Regions from separate parts of the Pseudomonas sp. F-14 TE3623 genome, predicted to be linked through region 1. Evidence: predicted binding sites of a transcription regulator. Region 1 holds the regulator's gene; the other holds the start of a gene.

Region 1 (3,435 bases):
CCGGGCCAGTTCGCGGAACTCTTCAGCCCCGACTTCGCGGCGCATGAACCGACCCCAATCCGTGCTCAGCGCCTGAGCTTCGTCGCTCAGGCTGTTGATCAGCGGCGTGGCGTTTTCCACCAGGTCCATGGTGCGGTTGGCCGCGGCCTCGGTCAGCTTGACCACATAACCCAGGCGCTCGGTGGCATCCGTAATCTGAGACACTTCCTCGGCTTGCGGCATGTGCGGGTCAATCTGAAAATTGACGATCGCGCTATGCAGCTCGCGAGTGAGCTTGCCCACTTCCTGGTACAGGCCGCGGTCACGGGTCTGGTTGAGCTCATGGATCAGTTGCACAGCGTCGCCGAACCTGCCTTTTTCAAGGCTTTCGACCAGTTCGACCGCGTGTTTTTTCAGGGTCGACTCAAAATCGCCCTGTGAAGATTCGTTATGCTCCATAGCTCCCCCGTGACGGACTGGCTTTGCACATCAACCGATGCGTTCGAAGATCTTTTCAATCTTGTCTTTCAACGCTTGAGCCGTGAATGGCTTGACCACATAGCCGTTCACACCCGCCTGAGCGGCTTCGATGATTTGCTCGCGCTTGGCTTCGGCCGTGACCATCAACACCGGCAGGTGTTTGAGTTTTTCATCGGCACGCACGTGGCGCAGCAGATCAATACCGGTCATGCCGGGCATGTTCCAGTCCGTTACCAGAAAGTCGATGCTCCCGCTGTTGAGGACCGGAATCGCGGTAATACCGTCATCCGCCTCGACCGTGTTGGTGAACCCAAGGTCACGCAACAGGTTTTTTATGATCCGCCGCATCGTTGAGAAGTCATCAACGATGAGGATTTTCATATTCTTGTCCAATTCGACCTCCAAGCAGTCTTAAAACGCGCGCAGCACCTGAACGCGCCGTTCAATCAATTCGGCGTAACACTCAACAGTTGTATGGATTACAACGGGCCGTGACGGGTGCAGCAAAATGCCGTACCAACCTCGTTCGCAGTGTCCCCACACTGCCTGTCAGCGCGCTCGCCACTCCCCCAAACGCCCCCGCAAACGGGCCGCGCACTGGCTGTGTAACTGGCTGACCCGCGATTCGCTGACCCCCAGGACCTCACCGATTTCCTTGAGATTCAACTCTTCGTCGTAGTACAGCGCCAACACCAGTCGCTCACGCTCCGGCAAATTGGCAATCGCGTCCGCCAGCGCCGCCTGGAAGCGTTCATCTTCCAGATCGCGTGACGGCTCGAGATGAGCACTGGCGCCATCCTCGTGCAGCCCTTCGTGTTCGCCGTCCTGCAACAGATCGTCGAAACTGAATAACCGGCTGCCCAGGGTGTCGTTCAAAATCCCGTAATAATCGTCGAGACTCAATTGGAGTTCGGCCGCAACTTCGTGATCTTTAGCGTCACGGCCGGTTTTAGCTTCAATCGAGCGAATCGCGTCGCTGACCATGCGGGTATTGCGGTGAACCGAACGTGGCGCCCAGTCCCCCTTGCGCACTTCATCGAGCATCGCGCCGCGGATTCGAATGCCCGCGTACGTCTCGAAACTCGCGCCTTTGCTGGCGTCGTATTTGGTTGATACTTCAAGCAGGCCGATCATCCCGGCCTGGATCAAGTCTTCGACCTGGACACTGGCCGGCAAACGCGCCAGCAAGTGGTAGGCAATGCGTTTGACCAGTGGCGCGTAACGCTCGATCAGCTCGTACTGCGCGTCACGTGCCGACTTCTTGTAGAGGTTGTAGCCACTGGCTGTCATAGGACGGGTCCTGCCGTTTGTTGCACGAGGCGCTCGACGAAAAACTCCAGATGCCCGCGAGGGTTGGCCGGCAGTGGCCAGGTATCGACCTTCTGCGCAATGGCCTTGAACGCCAGGGCGCACTTGGAGCGCGGGAAGGCTTCGTAGACGGCACGCTGCTTCTGCACGGCCTTGCGCACGCTTTCGTCGTAAGGCACCGCACCGACGTATTGCAAGGCGACGTCGAGGAAACGATCCGTGACCTTGGTCAACTTGGCGAACAGGTTGCGGCCTTCCTGCGGGCTCTGCGCCATGTTGGCCAGGACGCGGAAACGATTCATGCCGTAGTCGCGGTTAAGCAGTTTGATCAGCGCGTAGGCGTCAGTGATGGAGGTCGGCTCGTCGCACACCACCAGCAAGACTTCTTGCGCTGCGCGGACGAAACTGACTACCGAATCTCCAATGCCCGCAGCGGTGTCGATCACCAATACGTCGAGGTTGTCGCCGATGTCGCTGAAGGCCTGGATCAGGCCGGCATGCTGGGCCGGGCTCAGATGAACCATGCTCTGGGTGCCGGACGCAGCCGGGACGATGCGGATCCCGCCAGGCCCCTGCAACAGCACGTCACGCAGCTCACAGCGGCCTTCGATCACGTCGGCCAGGGTACGTTTGGGTGTCAGCCCCAGCAGGACGTCGACGTTCGCCAGCCCCAGATCGGCATCCAGCAGCATGACGCGCCGGCCGAGCTCAGCTAGAGCCAGGGACAAGTTCACTGACACGTTAGTCTTCCCGACGCCACCTTTGCCGCCGGTCACCGCGATCACCTGTACGGGATGCATGCTGCCCATGTTATTTCTTTACCTTGTCTTACTTAGACGGAGGCCACATTACTGGCTGCGCGTTCACAAACTGAACAATGCATGGCAGACCATCGATGTAGGTACAAAAACTGTTCATTAATACCTCAGCCAACCCGCTTGGTCGGACTGTGGTAAAGGTCAGCGAACATGTCAGCCATGGCTTCTTCGCTGGGTTCTTCCTGCATTTGCACGCTAACGGCGCGACTGACCAACTGATGACGACGCGGCAGATGCAAATCATCCGGGATCCGCGGGCCATCGGTCAGGTAAGCCACCGGCAGTTCATGACTGATGGCCAGGCTCAACACCTCGCCCAAGCTTGCCGTTTCATCCAGTTTAGTCAGGATGCAGCCGGCAAGGCCGCAACGTTTGTAACTGTGATAAGCAGCGGTTAGAACCTGTTTCTGGCTAGTGGTTGCCAAGACCAGATAATTTTTTGATTTGATGCCGCGTCCGGCCAGGCTTTCGAGCTGCATGCGCAGTGCCGGATCGCTGGCCTGCAGGCCGGCGGTATCGATCAGCACCACGCGTTTGCGCAGCAAAGGCTCCAGCGCCTGCACCAGCGATTGGCCCGGGTCGACATGAGTCACTGACACATTGAGGATGCGGCCCAGAGTCTTGAGCTGTTCCTGAGCACCAATGCGGTAGCTGTCCATGCTCACCAGCGCGATGTTTTGCGCGCCGTACTTGAGCACATAACGCGCGGCGAGTTTGGCCAGCGTGGTGGTCTTGCCCATACCGGCTGGGCCGACCATGGCAATCACACCGCCCTCTTCCAATGGCTCGACTTCCGGGGTGGCAATCATCCGTGCCAGGTGCGCGAGCAACATGCGCCAGGCCTGACGGG
Region 2 (3,435 bases), 1.4 Mb from region 1:
CCAGCCGCCGCGCCGACAACACCGGCGCCTCACGACACCACTTTGCCGCCGCGAGCCTCATGAGCGATCTCCCCGAAAACGACCAGCACATGCCGCTGGTTTCGCACCTCACCGAGTTGCGCACTCGCCTGCTGCGTTGCGTAGCGGCGATCTTCATCATCTTCGCCGGGTTGTTCGCCTTCACCCAGCAGATCTATACCTTCGTCTCCACGCCGCTACGGCAGTACCTGCCGGCCGGCGCGACGATGATCGCCACCGACGTGTCGTCGCCATTCCTGACGCCGCTGAAACTGACCATGATGGTTTCGCTGTTCCTGGCGATCCCGGTGATTCTGCATCAGATCTGGGGCTTCATCGCACCGGGCCTGTACAAGCATGAGAAGCGCATTGCCGTGCCCTTGCTGGTATCGAGCATCATGCTGTTCTATACCGGCATGGCGTTCGCCTATTACCTGGTGTTCCCGCTGATCTTCAAGTTCTTCGCCGCCGCCACCCCGGCCGGCGTGGAGATGATGACCGACATCAGCAGCTACCTCGATTTCGTCATGACGCTGTTCTTCGCCTTCGGCGTGGCGTTCGAGATTCCGGTAGCCGTGGTGCTGCTGGTATGGATCGGTGTGGTCAACGTCGCCTACCTGAAGAAAATACGTCCGTACGTGATCATCGGCTGCTTCGTGGTCGGCATGATCCTGACGCCGCCGGACATCTTCTCGCAGACGTTGCTGGCCGTTCCGATGTGGTTGCTGTTCGAGATCGGCATCCTGTTCGGTAGCCTGATCAGCAAGCGCGGCGAGCACCCGGACGATCAGCCGGCTGACGATCACAACGACCAGCCGCCAGCGACCCAAGCGTGAACCTGCTGCTCCTCGAAGAGGCCGACTTCATTGCGGCCGACCGGGCGATCCTGCGCGATCGCCGGTTGACTCATATGCAGGAAGTCCATCGCTCGGCGGTTGGCGACAGCCTGCGGGTCGGGCGTATCGGCGGTTTGATGGGCTCGGCCGAGTTGCTGCGCCTGGACGCCGATGAAGCCGAGTTGCGTGTCACCCTCGACCAGCCGCCACCGGCCAAGCTGCCACTGACTTTGGTGCTGGCCCTGCCGCGACCGAAAATGCTCCGTCGGGTGTTTCAGACCGTGGCCGCCATGGGTGTGCCGCGCATCGTGCTGGTGAACAGCTATCGCGTCGAGAAGAGCTTCTGGCAAACCCCGTTCCTGGAACCCGAGGCGATTCGCGAGCAGTTGATCCTGGGTCTTGAACAGGCCCGGGACAGCGTGCTGCCGGAAGTCGTCATCGAGAAGCGCTTCAAGCCCTTTGTCGAAGATCGTTTGCCGGCCATTACCGAAGGCACCCTCGGTCTGGTCGGTCATCCCGGTAACTACCCGCCCTGCCCTCGTGGCCTGGACGAACCCGTGACCCTGGCCATCGGCCCCGAAGGCGGCTGGATTCCCTACGAAATCGACTTGCTGGGCAAGGCCGGCCTGCAACCGGTGCAACTTGGCGAGCGCATCCTGCGGGTTGAAACCGCCGTCACTGCGCTGCTTTCGCGACTGTTTTAACGTCAAACACCCTACTTGTGGCGAGGGAGCTTGCGCCCTCGCCACAAGTGTTTACTCCCCTACAGATCCCTGCCAGCCGGCCGATACAGTTCCCATAAAACCGATTAGGTCCTAGGGGAGTTGCAGCATGTACCGTTGGCTAGCCGAGAAACTGGGAAACGTAAGCGTCAATCGCAAACTGGGTATCGGCTTCGGTCTGGTGCTACTTCTGACCTTGTTGATCACCTTCACCGGCTGGACCGGTCTGAGCGGTGTGATCAGCCGTGGCGATACGCTTGGGTTTATTTCCAGCCTCAATGAGCTGACCAAAGACCTGCGCCTCGCCCGCCTGGATTACGACATGCGCCGTGGCGAACAAGGCCCGGGCGCTGTCAACGAGCTGATCGGCCAACTCGATACCGGCCTGAAAACCGCCCGCTCGCTGATCGAACAGCCTGCCGACGTGGCAATGATCGATCAACAATTGGCCGCGGTCAGCGAATACAAACGCGCCTTCGCTGATATGACTCAGGCCACCGCTACCCGCGAAGATGCTCGCAGCAAACTGGGCGCCACCGCCGATAACGCCGTGGCCCGTGTCGCCGAAGTCGAAAAATCCTTGTTGCAAGGCGACAGCGTCGCTCAGTTCAACAACGTGATCGACCTGAGCAAGCTGATCCAACAAGCGCGTTTCCAGGTCCGCGGCTATACCTACAGCGGTAAACCCGAGGCCGAGCAGCCTGCGCTGGACGCCATTGGCAACGCTCTGAAAAACCTCGAAAGCCTGCCGTCTCAACTGCCGGAACAACACATCGCCAACCTGCAACAAGCGACCGACTCACTCAAAGCCTATCGCGCGGCCGTCAGCCAGTTCCGCGACTCCCAGGTCGCCAGCGCTGCCGCCCTCAAACGCATGAGCACGCAAGGCGACATTCTGCTCGACCTCAGCAAAAAGCTCACTGTCTCGCAAACCGTCGTGCGTGACTCCGATGCAGCGCACGCCAAAAACCTGCTGCTGATGGCCACCGTCCTCGCGTCGGCCTTTGGCTTGTTCGCAGCTTGGGCCATCACTCGCCAGATCGTCATTCCTCTGAGCCAGACCCTCAAAGTGGCCGAGCGTGTCGCCGCGGGCGACCTGACTCACAACCTGACGTCCGAACGCCGGGACGAACTGGGTCAGTTACAGCGCGCCATGCAGAGCATGACCCTGGGCCTGCGAGATCTGATCGGTGGCATCAGCGATGGCGTGACCCAAATCGCCAGCGCCGCTGAAGAGCTGTCTGCCGTCACTGAGCAGACCAGCGCCGGAGTCAACAGCCAGAAGGTCGAAACCGATCAAGTGGCCACCGCCATGCACGAAATGACGGCCACCGTGCAGGAAGTCGCGCGCAACGCCGAGGAAGCGTCCGAAGCCGCCGTCGCCGCCGACCAACAAGCCCGCGAGGGTGACAGAGTGGTCGGCGAAGCCATCGCCCAGATCGAACGCCTGGCCGTCGAAGTCGGCAACTCCACCGCCGCCATGGGCGATCTGAAGCGCGAAAGCGACAAGATCGGCAGCGTGCTCGACGTGATCAAGTCCGTGGCCCAGCAAACCAACCTGTTGGCGCTCAACGCCGCCATCGAAGCCGCCCGCGCCGGTGAAGCCGGGCGCGGTTTTGCGGTGGTCGCAGACGAAGTCCGCAGCCTGGCCCAGCGCACCCAGAAGTCCACCGAAGAAATCGAAGAGTTGATCGTCGGCCTGCAAACCGGCACTCAGCAAGTCGCAACCATCATGGACAACAGCCGCAGCCTGACCGACAGCAGCGTCGAACTGACCCGCCGCGCCGGTGGTTCGCTGGAAAGCATCACCCGCACTGTGTCGGCGATCCAGTCGATGAACCAGCAGATCGCTGCTGCTG

The links. The regulator FliA, encoded in region 1, starts transcription of late flagellar genes. The targets are predictions, from matches to a motif close to CTAAAGTTTNNNNNNNNNNNGCCGNTAA.
Region 2: the regulator FliA is predicted to act here: its motif matches at 1,618-1,645, upstream of AB7M29_RS05230 (methyl-accepting chemotaxis protein).

Annotation. Positions count from the first base shown of each region.
Region 1 is NZ_JBRJHM010000001.1:2,543,120-2,546,554, reverse strand. It holds gene AB7M29_RS11580 (protein phosphatase CheZ) at 1-438, opposite strand, end outside; gene AB7M29_RS11575 (chemotaxis response regulator CheY) at 469-840, opposite strand; gene fliA (RNA polymerase sigma factor FliA) at 1,009-1,749, opposite strand; gene fleN (flagellar synthesis regulator FleN) at 1,746-2,576, opposite strand; gene flhF (flagellar biosynthesis protein FlhF) at 2,693-3,435, opposite strand, start outside.
Region 2 is NZ_JBRJHM010000001.1:1,144,622-1,148,056, reverse strand. It holds gene tatB (Sec-independent protein translocase protein TatB) at 1-63, shown strand, start outside; gene tatC (twin-arginine translocase subunit TatC) at 60-854, shown strand; gene AB7M29_RS05235 (16S rRNA (uracil(1498)-N(3))-methyltransferase) at 851-1,558, shown strand; gene AB7M29_RS05230 (methyl-accepting chemotaxis protein) at 1,686-3,435, shown strand, end outside.